Regions from separate parts of the Pseudomonas sp. KU26590 genome, predicted to be linked through region 1. Evidence: predicted binding sites of a transcription regulator. Region 1 holds the regulator's gene; each other region holds the start of a gene.
The links. Region 1 encodes FliA, which starts transcription of late flagellar genes. Its sites were predicted from a motif close to CTAAAGTTTNNNNNNNNNNNGCCGNTAA; they were not measured.
Positions count from the first base shown of each region.

Region 1 (4,485 bases):
CGGTTTTTCGCTAGGCGCGGGAGCAGCAGCACGAGCCGGTGCAGGGGCAGCGGCAGGGGCAGCGGCAGCGGCAGCGGCAGCGGCAGCGGCAGCGGCAGCGGCAGCGGCAGCGGCAGCGGCAGCGGCAGCGGCAGCGGCAGGAGCGGCTTTGGCCGGAACCGCCGCAGCAGGCGTTGCTTTTACCGGTTCGGCTTTGACAGGCTCGGGCTTCTTGGCCGGTGCAGCAGGCGCGGCAGCAGGTGCGGCGGCAGCGACTGCAGGTTCGAACTTGCCTTTGCCGTGCAACTGATCCAGCAAGTCTTCGAATTCGTTGTCGGTGATTTCGTCCGGGGCAGCGGCTTTCGACGGGGCAGCGGGCGCAACCGGTGCGGCAGGTGCAGGGGCAGCAGGAGCCGCAGCGCCAGGAGCAGCAGCGCCAACGGCATCCGACGAGAACGAGCCTTTGCCATGCAACTGGTCCAGCAGCGACTCGAATTCGTCGTCAGTGATTTCGTCACTGGCCGGTGCGGCAGACGGCGTCGCAGCCGCCGGCGGTTGCACGGCATCGACGGCGAACTGCCCTTTGCCATGCAGCTGATCGAGGAGTGATTCGAATTCGTCGTCGGTGATTTCATCGCTGGCCGCAGTGCCGGCCGGTGCAGCGGAAACCGCTGCCGCCGGTGAGGCTGCAACAGTTGCCGCGGCTACTGGTGCAGACGCAGCCGGCGCAGGAGCGCCTGCCGCTTGCGCCTTGACGGCGTTCAGCGAATCCAGAAGCTGTTCGAATTCAAGATCGGTGATGTCTTCGGAAGGCGCTTCAGCAACCGGCTCTTCAACCACCGGTGCCGCAGCGATCTCTTCTGCCGATGCCGGCTCGGCCAGGCGAGCCAGCGCGGCGAGCAATTCAGGCGTGGCCGGGGTGACGCTGGAACGCTCGCGCACTTGACCGAACATGCTGTTGACGGTGTCGAGTGCTTCGAGCACCACGTCCATGAGCTCCGAGTCGACGCGGCGTTCACCCTTGCGCAGGATGTCGAACACGTTCTCGGCGATGTGACAGCATTCAACCAGCTCGTTGAGCTGGAGGAAGCCGGCGCCCCCTTTTACAGTGTGAAAACCGCGAAAAATTGCATTGAGCAGGTCCGCATCGTCAGGTCGGCTTTCCAGCTCGACCAACTGCTCTGACAACAGCTCGAGAATCTCGCCGGCCTCTACCAGAAAATCCTGAAGGATTTCTTCATCGGCGCCGAAGCTCATTGGGGGGTGCTCCTAAAATTAACCGTCAAACCGATCCGGAGGCTGCACTGAGGGCCTGCGCGCATTGCTCTCGTCGAAGCATTGGCGCGCGGGCCCAGCAGCCACTTTCACAGAAAACCTGAAGTCCGAATAAGAATGACCGAATCAGAATCCGAGGCTGGATAGCAGATCGTCAACATCATCCTGTCCGGATACAACGTCTTCACGTTTATCGGCATGAATCTGCGGACCTTCACCCTTGGAGTGAAGTTTTTCTTGTTCTTTTTCCTGACGGAACACTTCCTGGTCGTGCTCGATGCCCGCGAAGCGGTCCACCTGGCTCGCCATGAGCACCAGCTTGAGCAGGTTGCGCTCGACTTCGGTGACCAGCGTGGTCACGCGCTTGATCACCTGACCGGTGAGGTCCTGGTAATCCTGAGCCAGCAGAATGTCATTCAGGTGCGCGGAGACTTCGGTGGTCTCCTTTTCGCTGCGGGTCAGGAACACATCGACGCGGCGTGCCAGATCACGAAACTCTTCAGCGCTGATCTCTCGGCGCATGAAGCGTCCCCAGTCGGCGCTCAACGACTTGGCGTCATCCGTGAGCCCGTGCATCAACGGCGTGCTCAGCTCCACCAGGTCCATGGTCCGGTTGGCCGCGTTTTCAGTCAGCCTGACCACGTACGACAGCCGCTCGGTGGCGTCGGTGATCTGAGAGACCTCCTCGGCCTGCGGCATGTTCGGGTCGATCTGGAAGTTGACGATCGCGCTGTGCAGCTCGCGCGTCAGTTTGCCGACTTCCTGATACAGGCCGCGGTCGCGGGTCTGGTTAAGCTCATGGATCAGTTGCACGGCGTCGCCGAACTTGCCTTTTTCAAGGCTCGCGACCAGCTCTTGTGCGTGTTTCTTCAGGGTTGACTCAAAGTCACCCATTGTCGAATCTTTGGAATCCATAGCGCCCTCGCAGCGGACATCAGCTATTGACGCGCTCGAAGATCTTTTCGATTTTCTCTTTGAGCACTTGCGCCGTGAACGGCTTTACCACGTAGCCGTTCACACCGGCCTGAGCGGCTTCGATGATCTGCTCGCGCTTGGCTTCGGCAGTGACCATCAGCACCGGCAGACTGCGCAGACGCTCGTCGGCACGCACCTGACGCAACAAGTCGATGCCGGACATGCCAGGCATGTTCCAGTCAGTGACGAGGAAGTCAAAGGCGCCGCTTTGCAGCATCGGCAATGCGGTGAGTCCGTCATCTGCTTCGGCCGTGTTGGTGAACCCAAGGTCACGCAACAGGTTTTTTATGATCCGCCGCATCGTTGAGAAGTCATCAACGATGAGGATTTTCATGTTCTTGTCCAATTCGACCTCCAAGCAGTCTTTAACGCGTTCAGCACCTGAACGCGCGTTCAATCAATACCGGCTGTGCCGAACATGAAGAGGGGTTTTAATCGACGGGGACAAGCGCAGCGAAACCGGATCCTCTACGACCCGGTTCGACCGACTCCTGCCGTGTCTCTTTACTTCCCGCTCACGTCTTGCACAGCCGGTCTTACACGCAACGCGCAGGCCTCGCAGCCTGCGCCTCATTCATGAACGTGCGCGCCACTCGCCAAGACGACCGCGCAAACGCGCCGCGCATTGGCTGTGCAGCTGGCTGACCCGCGACTCGCTGACCCCCAGGACCTCACCGATTTCCTTGAGGTTCAGCTCTTCGTCGTAGTACAGCGACAACACCAGGCGTTCACGTTCGGGCAAGTTGGCAATGGCCTCGGCCAGCGCAGCCTGGAAGCGCTCGTCTTCCAGATCCCGCGACGGTTCGAGGGACTGGCTCGCGCCGTCCTCGTGCAGCCCTTCGTGTTCGCCGTCCTGCAACAGGTCGTCGAAACTGAACAGGCGGCTGCCCAGGGTATCGTTCAAAATCCCGTAGTAATCGTCGAGACTCATTTCAAGTTCGGCAGCAACCTCGTGATCTTTAGCGTCACGACCGGTTTTCGCTTCGATTGCACGAATTGCGTCGCTGACCATGCGCGTGTTGCGGTGGACCGAGCGCGGTGCCCAATCCCCCTTGCGCACTTCGTCGAGCATCGCGCCACGGATACGAATACCCGCGTACGTCTCGAAACTGGCCCCTTTGGTGGAGTCGTATTTGGTCGAGACTTCGAGCAAGCCAATCATGCCCGCCTGGATCAAGTCCTCGACCTGCACGCTGGCCGGCAGACGCGCCAGCAAGTGGTAGGCGATTCGTTTGACCAGCGGGGCATACCGCTCGATCAGCTCATACTGGGAGTCTTTGGACGATTTGCTGTACATGCGATAGCCACTTGCTGTCATGAGACGGGCCCTGCGCTGGTGTGATGCACGAGGCGTTCTACGAAAAATTCCAGATGGCCGCGCGGGTTCGCCGGGAGCGGCCAGGTGTCGACTTTCTGCGCGATGGCCTTGAACGCCAACGCACATTTGGAACGCGGAAACGCTTCGTACACGGCGCGCTGTTTCTGCACGGCCTTGCGTACGCATTCGTCGTACGGCACAGCGCCTACATATTGCAGGGCCACGTCGAGAAAACGGTCGGTGACTTTCGTCAGCTTGGCGAAGAGGTTGCGCCCTTCCTGCGGGCTCTGGGCCATGTTGGCCAGGACGCGGAAGCGGTTCATGCCGTAATCGCGGTTGAGCAGTTTGATCAGGGCGTAGGCGTCGGTGATCGACGTGGGCTCGTCGCACACCACCAGCAGCACTTCCTGGGCGGCGCGGACGAAGCTCACCACCGACTCGCCGATGCCGGCGGCGGTATCGATGACCAGCACATCGAGGTTGTCGCCGATGTCACTGAACGCCTGAATCAACCCGGCATGCTGCGCCGGGGTCAGGTGGACCATGCTCTGGGTGCCCGATGCCGCCGGCACGATGCGTACGCCGCCCGGGCCCTGCAGCAGGACATCGCGCAGTTCGCACCGCCCCTCGATGACGTCAGCCAGGGTGCGTTTGGGGGTCAGTCCCAATAATACGTCGACGTTGGCCAGACCCAGATCGGCGTCCAGCAGCATGACGCGACGTCCCAGCTCGGCCAGTGCCAGTGAAAGATTCACTGAAACGTTGGTCTTGCCTACGCCACCTTTGCCACCGGTTACCGCGATAACCTGTACGGGATGCATGCTGCCCATGTTAATTGTTTACCTTGTCTTGCTTAGACCTAAGCCACATGTCGGGCTGCACGTTCAGTGCCTGAACAATGCCTGGCAGACCATCGATGCAGGAAAATTCCACTGTCA
Region 1 covers NZ_CP110644.1:2,350,707-2,355,191, reverse strand. Annotated here, with positions in the region: gene OKW98_RS10515 (chemotaxis protein CheA) at 1-1,236, opposite strand, end outside; gene OKW98_RS10510 (protein phosphatase CheZ) at 1,381-2,169, opposite strand; gene OKW98_RS10505 (chemotaxis response regulator CheY) at 2,189-2,563, opposite strand; gene fliA (RNA polymerase sigma factor FliA) at 2,804-3,547, opposite strand; gene fleN (flagellar synthesis regulator FleN) at 3,544-4,377, opposite strand.

Region 2 (4,485 bases), 1.2 Mb from region 1:
AGGCTCGATTAACGCTGGGATACTTCGTCTAAGGCTTGAAACTCTGCGAGGCATCTCCGACGCCCAAACCCTTCAGTCGACCTTAGCGGCCTTCCCCGGCTACCGGAAGGTCTTTACGGATGCAGTTATCAATTATGAGCCTTTGATAGCGAGCGACCGGGAGCGCGCGCTGTATTTAACGGTAAAGGCGTCCGCCGAGGATTACTCCAACCAACTGGATGGTCTCATCTCGGCGTTAACAAGGGGTGATACTTCTGCTGCGTTCAACATGGTAAGTACAGGCATCCGTCCCCTGACGAACAGGATGGAAGGAGAGATCAAGGCCTTGGCTGACTTCAACAACGACGGAGCGGCACTGGCTGGGCAATATGCAGCCGACACCTACTCATCTGGTTTGTGGATGATTGTTGGGCTTATTGCGGGCGTCGTAGTCCTGACGGTCGCTTTGGCAACACTTTTGACGAAAAGCATAACGACTCCTATCAGCGATGCCCTGTCCATTGCCGAGCGAATCGCAGGTAGCGACCTCTCGAAGGAGGTGAAGATCAGCGGGACTGATGAGGCCGGACGATTGTTGAAAGCGCTTGCACACATGCAGGAAAACCTTCGTAACACCATCATGCAAATTGGTGATTCATCGACGCAACTGGCCTCTGCTGCAGAGGAGATGACGGCGGTTACTGAGGAATCTAGTCGAGGTCTTGTTTCGCAGAATGATGAAGTCAACCAAGCCGCCACAGCTGTCACCCAAATGAGCGCTGCCGTTGATGAGGTGGCTCGCAATGCTGAGTCAGCTTCGGAAGAGTCGCGTCGCACCCAGGGTTTTACAGAGGCAGGATTGGAGAGAGTCGCTCAAACATTGAAGTCTATTCAAAAGCTGAGCGGCAATGTTGAAAGCACGAGTGACAAGATTCAGGTGCTGTCTCAGCGCGCTCAAAGCATCAATAAAGTAGTGGAAGTGATTCGAGCTATTGCTGAGCAGACCAACCTTCTGGCCTTGAACGCAGCGATTGAGGCGGCGCGAGCCGGTGAGCAGGGCCGTGGATTTGCAGTAGTCGCCGACGAGGTCAGGGCGCTGGCCCACCGAACACAGTCCTCAACTCAAGAAATCGAGCAGATGATCTCTAGCATGCAGAGCGATTCAGCAGAAGCGGTGGAGGCAATGAACATGAGCAAGGAACTGGCAAATCAAACCCTTGATGTGGCACAAGAGGCCAGCAGTTCACTGGATCAGATCTCCAAGGCCATTACGCAGATCAACGAACGCAACCTGTTGATCGCCACCGCTTCTGAGGAGCAGGCTCACGTTGCCCGCGAAGTTGATCGTAATCTTGTCAGCATTCGAGAGCTTGCTGTTCAGAGCTCTGCGGGTGCTAGTCAAACTGCTACGGCGTGCGGCGAAATGTCAAAGCTAGCGGTGAACCTTAATAAGCTGGTGAGTCGCTTCGTGGTGTAACAGGACTTTGGAGGATGTGGAATAGATACGGCGTTCTGGTGGTTTGGGCGTCCCCCGTAAAAAGGCTAAAAATGGCGTCCAACTCTTCTTGATCGGATCAAATTTAGGTGGAAACCATCGCCTTAAGCGGTGGCATCAGCAAGGTGTGTTGCTGGCACTCTTTTCCTCAGGAATCACACGTAATCCCATGAATAACCAACGATAAAATATCTCCCTATGAAGCCCTATAATTTCGCTGTGAGGATCATTGCGGACTAGCAGGGCTGTTTTTCTCTGGCGCGGGATAAATTTATTGGCTTCTGTCAAGGCCTGATGGGCTGTCGCGCTCAAGCTTTGTTTTAGTTAGCCGATAACCTTTTTTGGTAACCAAACGTCGATTAACACTAGGGATTTGTGGCGATGAGAAACCTGAAAGTATCAATACGCGCAGCAGTCAGTTTTATGTTTATCGCATTGTTGTTGGTTGCTCTTGGTGGTATTTCCGTTTGGAAAATGGGGGAAATTCGAGAGACTGCCAGATCCCTTCAAGACGATGCATTCGCCAGCGTGGTTGTTGCCGACCGAATTAATTCCGCGATGCTGCGCCTGAGGCTGGAAGTCCGCCGACTTCTGTTCAAGACCGATCCGCAAGACATTGCCACGACGATCAGTACGATAGCCACACTCAGCGAAGAATTAAAAAAGCAAATCAAGCTCTATGGCCCTTTTGTTTCAGGCGAAGATGCGAACCCAAAAGAAGCGCAACTGTTTAAGGTCATGTCTGACAACACTGAAAAAATGCTGGTCGCATTTGACGAAGTGAACTCACTTATGCGACGAAACGCACCGACTGAAGCGCTGGCCTATCTAAGCTCCAATGTGACTCCTGTAACCCCTCTTCTTGACGGAGCCGTGACCGGACTTGTTCAACTGAACATCGACGAGGCAGCAATCTCCGGAAAAGAGTCTGAGGATTCATATCAAAGTGGTTTGAAGTTTATTATTTTTATAATCGCAGCTGCGGTGCTTGCGACAGTTGTGCTGGCCGTGCTGTTCACAAGAAGTATAGTTACACCCTTGCGCGACATGCTGCTTATCAACGAAACAATCGCCAAAGGTGACCTGCGCAGCGTGATTACTGTCACGGGCCAAGACGAGTTTTCCGACCTGATGCGCTCTACCCAAGTCATGCAAAACAATCTGCGCGATACGATCAAGCTGATTGGCGATTCGTCCACTCAACTGGCGTCCGCTGCTGAGGAAATGAATGCCGTCACCGAGGAGTCCAGCAGAGGTTTGCTGCGACAGAACAACGAAATCGATCAGGCAGCCACAGCAGTCAATCAAATGACTGCTGCGGTGGATGAGGTGGCGCGTAATGCTGCCAACGCGTCGGATGCCGCTAAAGCCTCTGATCAATCAACACGCACCGGAGCCGCACGGGTAACCAGCACGGTCAGCGCCCTCCAGAAACTAAGCAAGACAGTGCAGAACACGAGTGTCGATGTAGAGCGTCTGGCATTGCAGTCCAAGGACATTAGCAAGGTGCTGGAAGTCATTCGTACGATTGCGGAACAAACTAATCTCTTGGCATTAAATGCGGCAATCGAAGCGGCACGGGCCGGTGATCAGGGACGCGGTTTTGCTGTAGTGGCGGATGAAGTCAGGGCTTTGGCGCATCGCACACAGGCCTCGACGCAGGAAATCGAGAAAATGATCGGTGACATACTCACAGGCACTGCTCAGGCCACCAAGGCCATGAGTGAAAGTTGCGAGCAGGCCGACGGCACACTTAGTATCGCTCATGAAGCAGGAGCGGCGCTGACTCTGATCGCGAAAGCAATCAATGAAATCAACGAAATGAACATGATGATCGCTACCGCATCGGAACAGCAGGCGCAGGTCGCACGTTCGGTCGACGGCAACCTGATGAGTATTCGCGATCTTTCCATTCAGAGCGCAACGGGCGCTCATCAGACCGCTGCAGCGAGTTCCGAGCTCTCACGCCTTGCTGTGGATATGAGCAAACTGGTGGGAAGGTTTTCTCTCTAGTTTCCGCGTCGGCTAATCCATGAGCGAGGCGCACGGCTAAGAACGCTGTAGAAACCATTCCGTGGGCCGAGCTGCACTAGATCCTAGATTGCGAGCATGGCTGATCGAGATGGGCGCCTGTACCCGAAAAAAGTCCGTCACTCAGCCAAGGCCCGTACCCGAATGGCGTTCATCTCTGCCGAAATCATGTGCAGATGCAGAGCCTGAACGGTAGCGATGGTCTGGCGTGCAAAATAGATTAGGCTTCGTTACTTCCAGCGCTGAAGACGGACGGCTCTATGTCCCTGAAATGAAATAGCGACTCCCGTCCCGCCGAAATCAAAGAGCTAAAACCATGGATGCGGCCCCCTGTTCGAGGCCCGCAGCGCTCATATCGTGCTTGGTCAAAGAGCCAGCATGGGCTTCGCCGTCGAACGCCGATTCGCTGCCCTGCCCTGCTTCGCTGGCGTGCGATGCGTTCAATCGAGCACAGGGAGAGCGAGGTCAACGGCCAGGCAAAAGCCTAACAAGCAAGTACCAAACGAATGTGTCTGGTTGGCATTACAGGGACGGTGCCCACGATTCATGAATTTGCGAACGTTACCCGATTTCTGCCTTCATGCTTCGATTCATACAATGCGGTATCCGCACGAGAAAGCCACTTCGTAACTGTCAAAGACGCGTCGTTGTAGATTGATGCGCCAACGCTCAGGGTCGTCGGAAGCTTGGGCACACCGCTCACTTCTGAGAGTTCCGCTGTTGCCCTGATGCGCTCTAAAATCAGTTTGGCTTGATTAGGCTCAACATCTCTCAGGATCACACAGAATTCGTCGCCCCCGAACCGTCCCACGGTATCTTGCTCCCTAACGCAGGAAAGCATGATTCTCCCAAGCTGCTCCAAGACATTGTCTCCAGCCAGGTGACCGTGCTGATCATTGATTTTCTTGAAATGATCGACGTCGATAAGCGCAACGACGCTAGTGCCCAGCCCTACTCGCCCAGCATCAAGATGTGTAGTC
Region 2 covers NZ_CP110644.1:3,592,219-3,596,703, forward strand. Annotated here, with positions in the region: gene OKW98_RS15690 (methyl-accepting chemotaxis protein) at 1-1,456, shown strand, start outside; gene OKW98_RS15695 (methyl-accepting chemotaxis protein) at 1,898-3,487, shown strand; gene OKW98_RS15700 (diguanylate cyclase) at 4,050-4,485, opposite strand, start outside.
Region 2: the regulator FliA is predicted to act here: its motif matches at 1,782-1,809, upstream of OKW98_RS15695 (methyl-accepting chemotaxis protein).

Region 3 (4,485 bases), 1.3 Mb from region 1:
AGGCACCTTGCCGGCTTGAGCCACCGCAACGCCACGACTGTCCATCAGCGACACCTTGACCTCGGCGTCTGCTCGGCTCTGTACCAATGTATAGCGCTGATCGGCCGCGAAGTTGGCGTAATCAAGCGTCGCCGTGCAACGACGATGGCTATTCTGATAACCGATCATCACAATCCCCAGTTCCATCGAATGCTTGCCCGGTGAAACAATGAAGTGATTCAAACTGTTGGCCTGATTGCCGTCGAGACGTCTTGCGATCATGTCATCTCCCGCGTGGGCCTCGATATCGACGATGGACTTTCCAGGTTCAGGGCGTGTTGTTCCAGTGGCACAGCCGCCGAGCACCGAGACCGTCATCAAGGCGGCAAGTGTCTGTAGTTTCATGGGTTACCTGTTAACTAAGAGTGTTAAGTATTTAAAGCAAACCCCTGTTCGTCAGCGACGGCTGAACATGACGACAGGCGCCGCCATATTCAAATCGCAACGTGGGTGGATTCGTTATAAACGCGTTATTCGCATCTCGGCCGTCATGACGCGCTGACGTTGGGGATAAGTGATCGGAGGTTATTGTTTCGAAAAACTGATGCGTGCTGCATCGCTGCCAAATACGCGGGCCAGTTCGGCAGGGTCGTCGATGCGGCCCAGCCGAGTGTAGGAATACGGCGAGGTGAAAGTGACGTAGAACGCGACGAGGGTGCGTGCCCCGTACAACATCAGGTCGCCGCTGTGGATCGTGCCGGGGCGAATCGGATTCGTCGGCAGCGATGTCGGCAGTTCAGCGTGTTTCTCGTTTTGATTCAGGTCAGGCATATCGATGGAGAGGGGGAGAAGGGCGGCAAACTCCCGTGCTGCCTGCGTATCAGCCAGGGTAATCGCGAAGCGCTTGTCGCGAACAGTCATCCAGATACGGGATTGTGCCTGCTGCACGATGGCTGAGGTGGCTGCCGGGGCAGGGCCCACGTTATTCGCAGGCGAAGCATTGCTTTCGCTCAACGCTGTCAGGCTGAAAAGAAGTCCAAAGGCCCGCGTCAGCCCCCTTGCGCCCCCGACATGAGCTTGAGTGAACAGGGCGAATCGGTTGTCGCGCATGCTGTGGGGCACCTTATGCAGGGAGATGATTCAGGGGCAAGTTAATCAGGGATGAGGGAATCAAGTGGTCAGCGATATCATCTATTTCGCCTCCCACCCAAGTGGGATGCCTGATGTCACAACACTCTACGCCCGGGTAAGTGGCTGAACTAGGCGGAGCTCCAACATGCTTCTGTGAACAAACCTCACCAATGCCGGAAAGTTGGTGGGCAGAGCGCTGCCGTTTTCCCTGGAAGACCCTTTCAATCGCCAGTTCTTTATATAAGTGTTAATCGGGATGTTGATGATGGTCGCTCTCTGACGAGCCCTGATCCCATCATCCTGCCAATGCGCTAGCAGGAGGGGTCAGGCAGTTTCCGCATCACACCGCACCAAAAAAGTCCCCGGTTTTGCAGTGCGGCATCACCGGGAATCGCCTGGTCGTGGCCGGCGGCAAGGGCAGGGCAGGCATCCTCGGCGGTCACGCGACAGTCATAAACCAGACGGAAGGCAGAGGGGGTGACTCAAGTTGCGACCCACTGGGCAGATAACGGTAATGTCAGTTACATGCGCAGCATTGTTCAAGGATCGAACCCATGACCCAGCGTCAATCCATCCGCATCCCCCTTTCCGCTCAACCGCGCTTTCTCTGGTTCGCTTTCATTCCGGTCGTGCCTGCCGTTGCATGGATACTCGTCCAGGCAACCTCTCTCCCTAACCTCATTGCGTGCGCGGCACTGATGCTGACCGGCCTCGGCGCAGGCGCCTGGAGTGCTGTTTCCCGGCGTGACGCGGTGCTGCGAGCCATTGCGCTGGAGCAAGGGGATCAGTCAGCGGCGCACGCGGCCAGCAACAGCATGACCTCGCAGGTACAACTCAATGAGGTATTGCTGGGAGCGATGCCCATCTGGGCTCGGCAAGTGGAAAGCTCTCGGCATCAGACAGAAGAAGCGATTGTGAATCTGACCAATCGTTTTATCGGGATTGCCGCGCGATTGCAGGAAACGGTTCAGGCTTCCCAGCGCGCTGCCGGCGAACTGGACGGGCAAACCGCCGACGGAGCGCTTGAAGTGCTGTCCCTCAGCGAAAGCGATTTAAGCCAGGTGATCAATTCGCTCAAAGCCGCGCAAACCAGCCGCGACCAGACCCTGGCCCAGGTGCGCGGCCTCACCGCTTATACCGGCGAACTGCGCACCATGGCCGCTGACGTGGCGGCGATTGCCGCGCAGACCAACCTGCTGGCACTCAACGCGGCCATTGAAGCGGCCCGTGCAGGTGAAGCCGGTCGCGGCTTCGCCGTCGTGGCCGACGCGGTGCGCAGTTTGTCGAGCAAATCCAGCGAAACCGGCCAGCAGATGTCGGCCAAGGTCGACATCATCAATAACGGCATCACGCAATTGGTGCACGCCGCCTCCAGCAGCGCCGACCAAGACAGCCAATCGGTGGCCGCGTCAGAAAACAGCATCCAAGTCGTGCTCGAGCGTTTTCATAACATCACTGGGCGCCTGGCCGAATCCGCGGACCTGCTCAAGCAGGAAAGCCGTGGCATTGGTGACGAGATGACGGAGGTGCTGGTCGACCTGCAATTCCAGGACCGTGTGAGCCAGATCCTCAGCCATGTGCGAGACAACATGGACGACTTGCATGGCCACCTGCTCCAGGCCAGCGAGGCCCCGGACCAGGCGACGTCCATCGATGCCCACCAGTGGCTGGCGCGCATGGACGCCACCTATGCCACTGACGAGCAGCGGCGCACCCATCGTGGAGAGACGCCTGTGCAGCAGAACTCTCAAGACATCACCTTCTTTTAGGAGCTCATCATGGCGAAGAATGTATTAGTGGTCGACGACTCCAGCAGCGTGCGGCAAGTGGTAGGCATTGCTTTGAAAAGCGCCGGTTACGACGTGATCGAGGCGTGCGATGGCAAGGATGCGCTGGGCAAGCTCACCGGGCAGAAAGTGCACCTGATCATCAGCGACGTGAACATGCCAAACATGGATGGCATCACCTTCGTCAAGGAGGTCAAGAAACTGGCCAGCTACAAGTTCACCCCGATCATCATGCTGACCACCGAGTCCCAGGAGTCGAAGAAGGCCGAGGGCCAGGCGGCGGGTGCCAAGGCGTGGGTGGTCAAGCCGTTTCAGCCCGCGCAAATGCTGGCAGCGGTGTCGAAACTGATCCTGCCCTGAATCCTTGCGCGAGGGAGGCTGCGATGCCGATCACCATCGAAACACTCGACGACAGCACCTGCGTCAGCATTGACGCAGAGCTCACGATCTACACCGTCGCCGATCTGGCGGCCGCCCTGTTGCCGCAGATGGGTGGCGCGCCACGTCTGATGCTAGACCTCTCGCAGGTCACAGAAATGGATGGCGCGGGGCTGCAGTTGCTCGCGGTCATCCAGCGTGAAGCCGACAACGCTGGTACAGCGCTGAGCGTTACCGGCCAGAGCGTGGCGGTCACGCAGGCCCTTGAGCTGTGTCGCAAAGCGGGCCCATAGCCAGCCACCGCCACGCCAGCCCCAACCACGTTCATTGCACGTTCATTGATAGACAAGGAAGGTCCAGGTGAGCATCAATCTCGACCAGGCATTGCAGACATTCATTGTCGAGGCGCACGAACTGTTGCAGGTCATGGAGCAATCCCTGCTGCAACTGGAAACCGAGCCTGCCGACCAGGATGCCATCGGCGCGATCTTTCGTGCCGCGCACACCATCAAGGGTTCCGCCGGCCTGTTTGGCCTGAACCCCGTCGTCAGCTTCACGCACATTGTCGAGGACGTACTCGACCGCCTGCGCGACGGCAGTGTGGGCGTAGATGCCACGCTGATCGCGGTGCTGCTCAAGTGCGGCGATCATATGCTGGAGTTGATCAACGTCGTCGCCAGTCGTGGCGAGACGCTCCAGCCTGCAGCCCTGGAACGTGAAGCGGGGTTGCGCGAGGCGCTCAGTCGCTATCAGGCGCCGGCCCATCTGAACGACACCTCCGCTCAAAGCACACACACCGCTGCTGGCTGTGCAGACACGTCCGCCGAGGTGCTCTGGCATATCTCCCTGCGTTTCGGTGTGGACGTGTTTCGCAATGGCATGGACCCGCTGTCGTTTCTGCGCTACCTGGAGACCTTGGGGCAGATAACGCAGGTCACCACTCTGAGCGATCGTATTCCGGCACTGGACAGCTGGGACCCTGAAAGTTGCTACCTGGGTTTCGAGATCGACCTGCGCTCGACGGCCAGCCACGCCACCCTCAACGAAGTATTCGACTTTGTGCGTGACGACTGTGACGTGCGCATCGAGGCCATCGACGAAGCTTCCGACAGTGCTGTGTCCACTGGAAGCGAGTTGGTTGCCCAGGCGGAGCAGGGCCCATTGACGGCTTCGGTGCAGCGGCTACCGGCGGCCAGTGAGCCGAAAACCC
Region 3 covers NZ_CP110644.1:3,619,876-3,624,360, reverse strand. Annotated here, with positions in the region: gene OKW98_RS15830 (hypothetical protein) at 1-384, opposite strand, end outside; gene OKW98_RS15825 (cyclophilin-like fold protein) at 565-1,089, opposite strand; gene OKW98_RS15820 (methyl-accepting chemotaxis protein) at 1,665-2,879, shown strand; gene OKW98_RS15815 (response regulator) at 2,889-3,257, shown strand; gene OKW98_RS15810 (STAS domain-containing protein) at 3,281-3,568, shown strand; gene OKW98_RS15805 (chemotaxis protein CheA) at 3,636-4,485, shown strand, end outside.
Region 3: the regulator FliA is predicted to act here: its motif matches at 1,592-1,619, upstream of OKW98_RS15820 (methyl-accepting chemotaxis protein).